Regions from separate parts of the Cupriavidus sp. 291-E7 genome, predicted to be linked through region 1. Evidence: predicted binding sites of a transcription regulator. Region 1 holds the regulator's gene; each other region holds the start of a gene.
What was found. The regulator LexA, encoded in region 1, represses DNA repair genes until DNA is damaged. The targets are predictions, from matches to a motif close to ACTGTATNNNNATACAGT.

Region 1 (3,274 bases):
ACAGCCACTCCGCGCGCGCCGGCATCGATCAACCCGGCCGCCAGGGTTTCATGCACCGATCCGTTGCCCGCGGCGGCCACGACCAGACCCTGGACGCCGGCCGATACCAGCGCATCGACCGCCACCCTGCCCGGCTGTGCATAGCTGGCCACAATCTCCACCACTGGCCATGCCGAAGGCACCGGCAAGCGGGGCGCGGCCAGCATCGCGGGCGCGCGCGTGAATCGAATATAGGCGTCCTGGACGAAACCAAGCGGGCCGGCCGACGGCGAGACAAAGGCATCGACCGCGGACGTGTGTGCCTTAGTGACATCGCGTGCGGCATGAATCTGCTGATTGAGCACCACCAGCACACCCCGGCTCCGCGCGTCGGGACTGGCTGCCACCCTCACGGCGTCGAGCAGATTCAGTGGGCCGTCCGCCGACAGCGACGTCGACGGACGCATGGCCGCGGTGATGACCACTGGCACGGGGCACGCCTGCGTCAGATGCAGGAACATCGCCGTCTCTTCCAGCGTATCGGTGCCGTGCGTGATCACGATGCCAGCCACATCTGGCTGGGCGCACCAGTACGCCACGCGCGCCGCCAGTTGCTGCCAGAGGCTGAACATCATGTCCTTGCTGTCGATCTGCGCCACCTGCTCGGCTTCCACGCGCGCGACATCGGCCAGAGCCAGCACCGCCTGCACGAGCTGTGAAACCGGCACGGTGGCCGCCTGGTACTGGGCACTGCTGGCGGGGTTGCCGGACGACCCGGCAATCGTGCCGCCAGTGGCGAGTACGACTACGCGGGGCAAGGACTGGGAAGCGGAAGCTGGCATGAGAACGCTGATCTGTGGCAGTTACAAGCGGACGCCTGGGGCGCCGATTGTAACTGCCACGCTGCGACGGCGAAGCCATGAAAAACCCGTGGCAGCGAGGCACGCGCCACACCCCATGTCGATCCTGCTGCGCAAATTGTGCTTGCACTTCACCCGATACTGTATAAAATCACAGCATACTGTTTAAACATACAGTGCTTCGGCACCAGACCGGCGAACCACTATGGCGACCCTGACACCCCGGCAGCAGCAGATTTTCGACCTGATCCGCGACGCGATCCGAAATACCGGCTTTCCGCCGACGCGCGCGGAAATCGCTGCTGAATTTGGATTTTCCTCGCCCAATTCGGCGGAGGAACACTTGCGGGCGCTGGCGCGCAAAGGCGTGATCGAACTGACCCCTGGCGCGTCGCGCGGCATCCGCCTCAAGGTCTCGCGCAGCGATTCCGAGCGTTCCGACCAGTTCTCACTGCCGATGGCAGGGGTCCTGCAACTGACGTTACCGTTGGTCGGCCGCGTAGCTGCGGGCAGTCCGATCCTGGCGGCGGAACACATCGATCGCCAATACCAGGTGGATGCTTCGGTATTTGACGAACGCCCCGACTATCTGTTGCGCGTGCGCGGATTAAGCATGCGTGACGCTGGCATTCTCGATGGTGACCTCCTGGCTGTGAAAAAGGCCAGCGAGGCAGCCAACGGCAAGATTGTTGTTGCGCGTCTTGGCGAGGACGTGACGGTCAAACGCCTGAAGAAACGTGGCGACACGATCGAACTGATCGCCGAGAACCCCGATTTCGAGAACATCGTCCTTCATTCGGGTCGCGATGAATTCTCCCTGGAAGGTATTGCTGTCGGCCTGATTCGATCGTCAGGTTTCTAGCAGCAAACGGAGGTGCCCTGAGGCATCTCCGATCTCCGAGACTTCGGCAGCACGGCCGTCTGCCCTGGTCACCCGCTTTGCTTTGCCCATGCCGCCCCGTCCTTGCTGGACGCCGGGTGCGGCCCACTGCTGAACGCAAATTACGAGGTGTTGCCATGCTGCAAACGAATTCCGTCGCTTCCCGCCGCCCGGTCAAGCCGGTACCTTTCCGCCAGATCAAGGGCGTGCGCGTCTATCAAGGCGCCCAGCGCCGTACGATGGTCGGCAACATGGCCGCCATCTGCCGCATGCTGGAGCTCGCGGAGCCGAGCACGAAACTGATTGATTGAAGTCCGCGCAGGTCGACTTGACGTCACCCCAATGACATCGTGCTCGTCTGCGGGGCCGAGTTGCAGCCCCGCAACAATGAATTAAGGCTCCATTTAAAACTGCTATAAGCCTGACTAAACTCACTGACGCGCACTGCATCACTGGCGCATTGGCGTCATGCGCAGAACCGGACCTTGTCGACCCCGCCAAGGGCCGGTTTTTTTTGGCCTATCCACATCGCTCAGGCAGATTCCATCAGTCGGCAAGCGGCGTACCAAACCAGTCGGCAGCGAGGTCCGACTCGAAGGACGCAGTCCATCCCATGCCACCGGCCACCTTGTACCTCTGGCACTGCCCGCCAACGACGCGTTCGACCTCAATCACCCGGCGCTCGCTTTCCACTCCATCAACGACAAATTCGAAGTCATCAGGCACGAACCCGTGCTTCGCACATGCCAGCGCGATGTCATCCTGTTCTTGTTGGGGAAGATCGAAAAAGCGCTGGGCCATGACGCACTCCGCATGAGCGTAGATCCGATGTCCAGTACATCATAGGACCGCCTTGGCAGCACGAACGACCGTCGACGAAGGCGCTCCCACGAGCCGCTCAAACGCCAACAATCAAAACAAAAAGGCCGCTCGTTTGAGCGGCCTTTTTGCAGAAATTTTGGGGTGGCTGACGGGACTCGAACCCACGACGACAGGATTCGCAATCTGACTCGTCAAGCCCGCTGTGGTGCCGGCTTCCAGCGCAAACACTGTATATTCGCGCAGCGCCAACAATGTATCATGCATGGAAAACGCCAAATCGGCGCCCGGCCACCGGAGACACCCTCCCGGCAGCCCAATGGGCCGGCAGCCAGCACATAAATTATAATCTTGGCGCCCTCCCATAAATCAAATAAAGGCAGTTGCGACTCTTCAATCGCGCGATCGCACCAAGGTTCATGAAAATACCGCAACAAGAAAAACTCAATGAGCAAGCAATGCTATGGATGTCTGCGCGAGGTTTCCTTACGTTATTGCTGCTGGTTAGCCAAAATATTCTGATTTTTTGGCGACACTATTTTGATGACATCTCGTTCCCTGATGACTTCCTGTTAACGTATCACGCCATTCCATACTACTGGATCGAGGCAATCAAGTTAGGCAAAGGAATCGCCTGGATTCCTTTTCAGGGCATGGGGTATCCCTTGTTCCTGAATCTGCAAAGCGGAGAATTTTATCTTCCGTTCTGGCTATTCCCCTTATTTGACGGAACATA
Region 2 (3,274 bases), on a different contig from region 1:
ACCAGGCAATGACCTGCTCGAATTCGGACGGCCACGGCGATGTGGGCGCCATCAGCGTGCGGGCCAGCGTGAGCAGGTCATCCCAGGCAGGCGCGGCGGCGGGCGGGGCTTCGAACGCTTCGAGTGCCAGCAGCGGTTCGGTGGCGGCTTCGAGCCCTTCCAGCACGCGAGCGGCGGTTTTTGGCCCGACACCCGGCAGCAACTGCAGCGTTCGGAAACCGGCCATGCGGTCGCGCGGATTTTCGAGCCAGCGCACCACGGCCATCACATCCTTGACGTGCGTCGATTCCAGAAACTTCAGGCCGCCGAATTTCACGAACGGGATATTGCGCCGCGCCAGTTCGATTTCGACCTGAGCGCTGTGGTCGGCAGCGCGAAACAGCACGGCCTGGTGCATCAGTGCCAGGCCGGATTCGCGCCGCGCCAGTATCTGCTCGACCACGAAGCGCGCCTGGTCGGCTTCATCGTTGACCACGACCACGCCAGGCTTTTCCGCCGATTCGCGCAACGACCAGAGGTCTTTGGTGAAGCGCTCGGCGGCCAGGCCAATCACCGCATTGGCGGCCTGCAGAATCGGCTGCGTGGAACGGTAGTTCTGCGACAGCGTGACCTGTTCCGCCGATGGGGTGAACCGCGAAGGAAAGTCGAGGATGTTGCGCACCGTGGCGCCACGGAATGCGTAGATCGATTGCGCGTCATCGCCCACCACGGTCAGACCACGACCGCTGGGTTTCAGCGCCAGCAGGATCGACGCCTGCAGTGCGTTGGTGTCCTGGTATTCGTCGACGAGCACGTGGTCGAAGCGCGCGCCCATGTCCTGCGCCAGCGCGGGTTCGCTCATGGCCTGCGCCCAGTAGAGCAGCAGGTCGTCGTAGTCCAGCACCTGCTGTTTCTGCTTGGCATCGACATAGGCGGCGAACAGTGTCTTGAGCGCATCGGCCCACATCGCGTAGCGTGGAAACTGGGTCTTCAGCACCACCTCGATCGGTAGCTGCGTGTTGACCACGCGCGAGTAGATGGCCAGGCAGGTTTCCTTGCGCGGAAAACGCGAGGTCTGTTCGGACATGCCCAGATCGTGGCGTACCACGTGCATCAGGTCCGCCGAATCGCCACGGTCGCTGATCGTGAAGGTGGGCGCCAGGCCCAGCGTTTCGGCATATTCGCGCAGCAGTCGCGCGCCGATGGCGTGGAACGTGCCGGACCACTGCAGCGCCGCGCGTCCGGCACCGCTGTTCGTACCCAGTGCCTGGTCGACGATGCGCTCGACGCGGCGGCCCATTTCCGCCGCGGCGCGGCGCGAGAACGTCAGCAGCAGGATGCGGCGCGGATCGGCGCCGCCCACCACCAGATGGGCGACGCGGTGCGCCAGCGTATTGGTCTTGCCGGAACCCGCGCCCGCGATGATCAGCAGCGGTGCCTGGCCCGCATATTCCACCGCCGCGCGTTGCTCCGGATTCAGCTTCGACAGGTACGCGGGCGCCTCCGCAACGTCGGCGCGCAGGTCGGTATGGGGAGCAGCTTCGGGGACGAGATCCGGTAACACGGCGGGAAAAGGTCTGAGCAGGATGAGAAAAATCTGACCGCCCACTGTATATCCATACAGCTTCGGCTGGCAAGCTGGCCGCGCTCGATACGTGACCGGGCAACAAAAAAGGTGCCGCTTGGGCACCTTTTGCGTTGGCTTTACGTCAGCCGTTCATGCGGCGCTGGCCAGCGCCGAGTCCAGCAGCTTGTGCAGCGCATCCCACTCGGGCTCGCCCACGTAACGCTTCAGGATCTTGCCGTTCTTGTCGACCACGAACGTGGTGGGCGTGAGCTGGACATCGCCAAATGCCTTGGCAGCGGTGCCGTCGGAGTCCATCGCCACCTTGAAGGGCAGTTCGCGCGTCTGAGCGTAGTTGGCCACGTACATCGGCGGGTCGTAGTTCATGGCGACGGCCACGAAGTCCAGGCCCTTGTCCTTGTACTGCTTGTACGTATTGATCATCTGCGGCATTTCCTTGACGCAGGTGACGCAGCTGGTGGCCCAGAAATTGACCAGGTACACCTTGCCCTTGAGATCGCCCGTGGTGACCTTTTCGCCGGACAGCAGTGTGAACGTGGCGGCCGGGACGCTGTTGGACGGGGCCATCGCCCGGTAGCCAAAGAAGCCGAGCAGCGCGACGATCACGACCGCGACGGCGATCGGCCAGCGCTTGCGCGAGGAATTGGCGGGAGTAGCGGTGTTGGACATGGGGTAGCGGAGCCAGAAAGCCATCGGCGGACAGCGGCTATTCTACTGCCGCGCGCGCCAGCCGGCAGCGTTGCCGGTTGGCCGCCTTGATTCTGCGGCAATTCGTCGCGGCTGCGGCGCTTACCGCACAGCGTCGGACCTCGCGGCAACCTTGGCGCGGGCCTCGTCGATGGCCTGCTCCAGATAGGCGCCGTAAAAGTCGGCCTGCATGCCGCGCAACGGGCTGGCCAGGTTGCGGCCCTGGCGGTCCAGGAACAGCACGGTGGGCGCCACGGAGATATTCCGGGCGCGCGCCCACTGCTTGGCCGTGATGACCGTGCCGTCGACGTCGCGGATCGGTGTATCGGCCGTCATGTCGATCTCGCGGGCCGCGATTTCACCGGCCGCCACCTGGGGGCCGAGGTAATTGCGGCGTACCGTGTCGCAATACGTGCAGTCGGGCAGGCTGACCAGCACCACCAGTGGTTCGCCGTGTTTCGCGGCGGCCGCCGATTGGGCGCCGATATCGGTCACGGGAGGCAAGTGCGCGCCCGCGGCAATGGCACCGGCGCTGGCCAGCAACGCCAACATGGCGAGCGTGGACGTCATGAAGCGGGGCAGGGGGCGGACAGACATGGGTACCTCACAGACAGGCGCCGCCCGGCGACGGCGAAATGCGCAACATGCGCGATGCGCGGGCAGGCGGCTTCCCGGATAATACCGGCTTGCGCACGACTGCGCCGACCATTCCGATGCCCCCGACAACGATCCGCTCCCGCCATTTCCTGCTGCCGCTGCTTGCCGTGCTCTGGCTCGCGCTTGCTGGCTGCTCGCCGCGCTACGACTGGCGCACCATCGTCTCCAGCGATGGCAAGTACGCTGCGCTCTATCCGGCCAAGCCGACCAATGCCGCACGTGACGTATCGATTGCCGGGCGCAAGCTGCCGATGGTCATGGAGGCGGCGAATATCGATGGCACGCTGTTCGCGGTCGGTGTGATCACGCTGCCGAGCGACGATGCGCAGTTGCGCCGCGAGGCACTGGACGCCATGCAGGCGGGGC
Region 3 (3,274 bases), on a different contig from region 1:
CCGCTGCCGAAGCAGAAGCTCGTGCATATCCACGCGGACAGCGCCGAGCTGGGCCGCGTCTACCAGGCCGCGTTGCCGATTCATGCCGGTGTGGAAGCGGGCGCCGCGATGCTGGCGTCCCTGGCCGCGCCCGCCGCGCTGCCGTGGAAGGACTGGACGGCCGGCGCGCGCGCCGATCACGAGGCATTTGTCACGCCGCCGAAGCCGCATGCGGAACTGACCGGCGTGGACATGGCTGCCGCCATGACGCACCTGAACCGGGTATTGCCCGAGGATGCAATGCTGTCGAACGGCGCCGGCAACTACACGGTGTGGCTGCACCGCTTCTATGCTTACAAGCGCCCGCGCACGGAACTCGCACCGACCTGCGGCGCGATGGGTTACGGGCTGCCGGCGGCCATCGCCGCCAAGCTGCGCCACCCGGAAAAGACCGTCGTGTGCTTTGCCGGCGATGGCTGCTTCCTGATGTATCCGCAAGAGATCGCCACGGCCGCCGCGCATGGCGCGAACCTGATCGTGATCGTCGTGAACAACCGCATGTACGGCACGATCCGTATGCACCAGGAGCGCCGTTATCCGGGCCGGCAGAGCGGCACGACCATCGTCAATCCAGACTTTGTGGAAATGGCCAGAGCGTGCGGCGCCTGGGCCGAGCGGGTGGAGCGGACTGAAGACTTCGCGGCGGCCTTCGAGCGGGCACAGCAGGCCGGCAAGCCGGCCGTGCTGGAACTGCTGACCGATCCGCTGCAAATCACGCCGGCCATGCGTGTCACCGAACTGCCGAAGTGATGTATCAGTGGCTGCGAGCGTGAGTTAGTCCGAATTATTGGATTTCAATAATTCGGACTAAAGACCAGCCATTTCCTAGAACAGCGAACCCTGCGGCCGGGCCTCGTGCCCGGCCGTTTGCCGTTGGCCGGACGGTTGGGCAAGGATCTGCCGGATCTGCGCCAGATAGCGCTCGCCTACGGCCCGATGGGTCTTGCGGGCTTCCTCGACAAAGCTGCGCCGCGATGGCGGGCGGATGTTGAGCAGGCGGCAAATCGTTGAAAGATAAGGCTTTTTGTCGTCCGTCGCGGCGCGGCGCGCGGCCGACATCAACGCCGCGTCACCAATGCGTCCGCGCAGCCAGACCAGGATCTGGCGGTCATATTCATTCTGTACACGGATCAGGTGTTCCATTTTCCAGGGCTCCGAAGGTTCCGATACTGTTCATTCATACAGTACCTGTAAATATATACAGTGAATCGGAAATTTCAAGGCCACGGATGGGACGTCGGTGCCACAATGGGAACCCGCTACAGAACCACGCCATGTCAGCTTCAGCCCACGACCCGACGCAGATTTTCGACCAGCTACGCCCACGTCTGCTGGGTATTGCGTATCGCATGCTCGGTTCGGTGGCCGAGGCCGAGGACGTGGTGCAGGACGCCTGGCTGCGCTGGCACGGCACCGATCGCGCCGTGATCGCCAATGCGGAGGCCTGGCTGGTGTCCGTGACCACGCGCCTGGCCATCGACCAGTTGCGCGCCGCCAAGCTGCAGCGCGAGCACTACGCCGGTATCTGGCTGCCCGAGCCGCTGCTTTCCGACAATCCCGATACACCGGAAGCCATCAGGGAGCGCGCCGACGATGTCTCGGTGGCCTTCCTGTTTCTGCTGGAGCGTCTGTCGCCCAAGGCGCGAGCGGCCTTTCTGCTGCGCGAGGTTTTCGATGCCGACTACGCGGAGGTGGCGGATGTCATCGGCAAGAGCGAAGCGGCCTGCCGCCAACTGGTCAGCCGCGCCAAAGCCCAGTTACGCGAGAGCCGTCCACGTAATCCGGTGCGCACCGACAATCACCTGTCCCTGATACGCCGCTTCGCGCAGGCGCTGGAGCAGGGCAGCTTCGATGCGATTCGCGGTCTGCTGGCTGACGAAGCGACGCTGATTGGCGACGGCGGCGGCAAGGTGCCGAGCTTTCCGAAGCCGCTGGTGGGCGGCGGACGTATCGCTCAGGTCTATTTCGCGGCGAAGCGGCGCGGCCAGACGGTGCAAGTGCGGATGGTGATGCTGAACGGGCAATGGTCGCTGCTGCGGTTTGTCGACGGCCAGCTCGAATCGGCGCAGACCTATGAGACCGATGGCGATCGCATCGTCAGCATTCAGGCGCAGCGTAATCCAGACAAGTTGCAGCGGATTCTGGCTGCCATTTCGCGGTCCTGATCATGCGTCTACCCAGCCTGATCGCGCTCCAGATGCTTGAGTGCGCAGCCCGCCTTGGCAGTTTCACGCGCGCGGCGGCCGAACTGAATGTCACGGAAAGCGCAATTTCCCGGCAGATCCAGTCGCTGGAAGAGCGGCTGGGCGTGCGTTTCTTCGAGCGCGTGAAGCAGCGCGTGGTGCTGACGGCCGATGGCGACCGTTACGTGCGCGAGATTCGATCCGAACTGAAGGCCATCGAGCGCGCCACCAAGGATCTGGCATCGCGTGCCGGCGGCATGGAGGTGCTGGAACTGGCCGTGGTGCCCACCTTCGCCACGCAATGGCTGATTCCACGCCTGGCCAGTTTCCGCGAAGAACAGCCGCGCATCGTCGTCAATATCCATGCGCGTCCGGAACCGTTCCACTTTGCCGATTCGCTGTTCGATGCGGCGATCTATTTCGGCGACCGGCCGTGGGATGGGCACCCATCCGCCACGCTGCTCGATGAAGGGCCGTCGATTGCGGTATGTAGCCCCCGGCTGCTATCGGACAAGCGGCTGCGCAAACGCGAAGACCTTCTGAAACTGCCGCTGCTGCACCTGGCCAGCCGGCCCGATGCATGGCCCGACTGGTTCGATACCGAAGACGAAAACCTCCGGCGCAAGGCAAGGCTCGGACCGCGCTACGACCTGTTCACGATGGTCACGCGCGCAGCCATCAGCGGCCTTGGCATCGCTGTCTTGCCAGAGATGATGGTGCGTTCGGAGATCGACACGGGGCAGCTTGTGGCACTGCCGTTTGCCGACGTGCAGAAAGCCCGCGAGCCGGGCGCGTATTTCGTTACCTGGCGGCAGGGCGGGGCTGACAAGGCGGCATTGTTCGCGGACTGGTTGCGGCGGCAATGCGAGGCATCAATTTGATGCGGAAAGCGCATTAAGTTGGCGATAAATATCGTTTGCCGTGGCGCGCGCGCCACCCCAGACTTGGCGACTTCCTTGTCCCACGCCCCCCAAAAGACGATGTCTGCTTTCACGTCCCCGAGCCGGATTCGTGCTCAGTTCTCGCGCGCGATGTCCGATATGTACCGCGCC

Region 2: the regulator LexA is predicted to act here: its motif matches at 1,587-1,604, upstream of AC3FLX_RS11640 (ATP-dependent helicase).
Region 3: the regulator LexA is predicted to act here: its motif matches at 1,208-1,225, upstream of AC3FLX_RS23090 (CppA family protein).

Annotation. Positions count from the first base shown of each region.
Region 1 covers NZ_JBYOJV010000018.1:122,385-125,658, forward strand. The annotation lists gene AC3FLX_RS26390 (asparaginase) at 1-821, opposite strand, end outside; gene lexA (transcriptional repressor LexA) at 1,045-1,701, shown strand; gene AC3FLX_RS26400 (hypothetical protein) at 1,857-2,030, shown strand; gene AC3FLX_RS26405 (hypothetical protein) at 2,266-2,520, opposite strand; gene AC3FLX_RS26410 (hypothetical protein) at 2,632-2,805, opposite strand; gene AC3FLX_RS26415 (hypothetical protein) at 2,958-3,274, shown strand, end outside.
Region 2 covers NZ_JBYOJV010000005.1:261,999-265,272, forward strand. The annotation lists gene AC3FLX_RS11640 (ATP-dependent helicase) at 1-1,543, opposite strand, end outside; gene AC3FLX_RS11645 (TlpA disulfide reductase family protein) at 1,697-2,233, opposite strand; gene AC3FLX_RS11650 (thioredoxin fold domain-containing protein) at 2,354-2,848, opposite strand; gene AC3FLX_RS11655 (hypothetical protein) at 2,965-3,274, shown strand, end outside.
Region 3 covers NZ_JBYOJV010000014.1:97,291-100,564, reverse strand. The annotation lists gene AC3FLX_RS23095 (thiamine pyrophosphate-binding protein) at 1-789, shown strand, start outside; gene AC3FLX_RS23090 (CppA family protein) at 865-1,182, opposite strand; gene AC3FLX_RS23085 (RNA polymerase sigma-70 factor) at 1,314-2,204, shown strand; gene AC3FLX_RS23080 (LysR substrate-binding domain-containing protein) at 2,207-3,103, shown strand; gene hglS (2-oxoadipate dioxygenase/decarboxylase HglS) at 3,203-3,274, shown strand, end outside.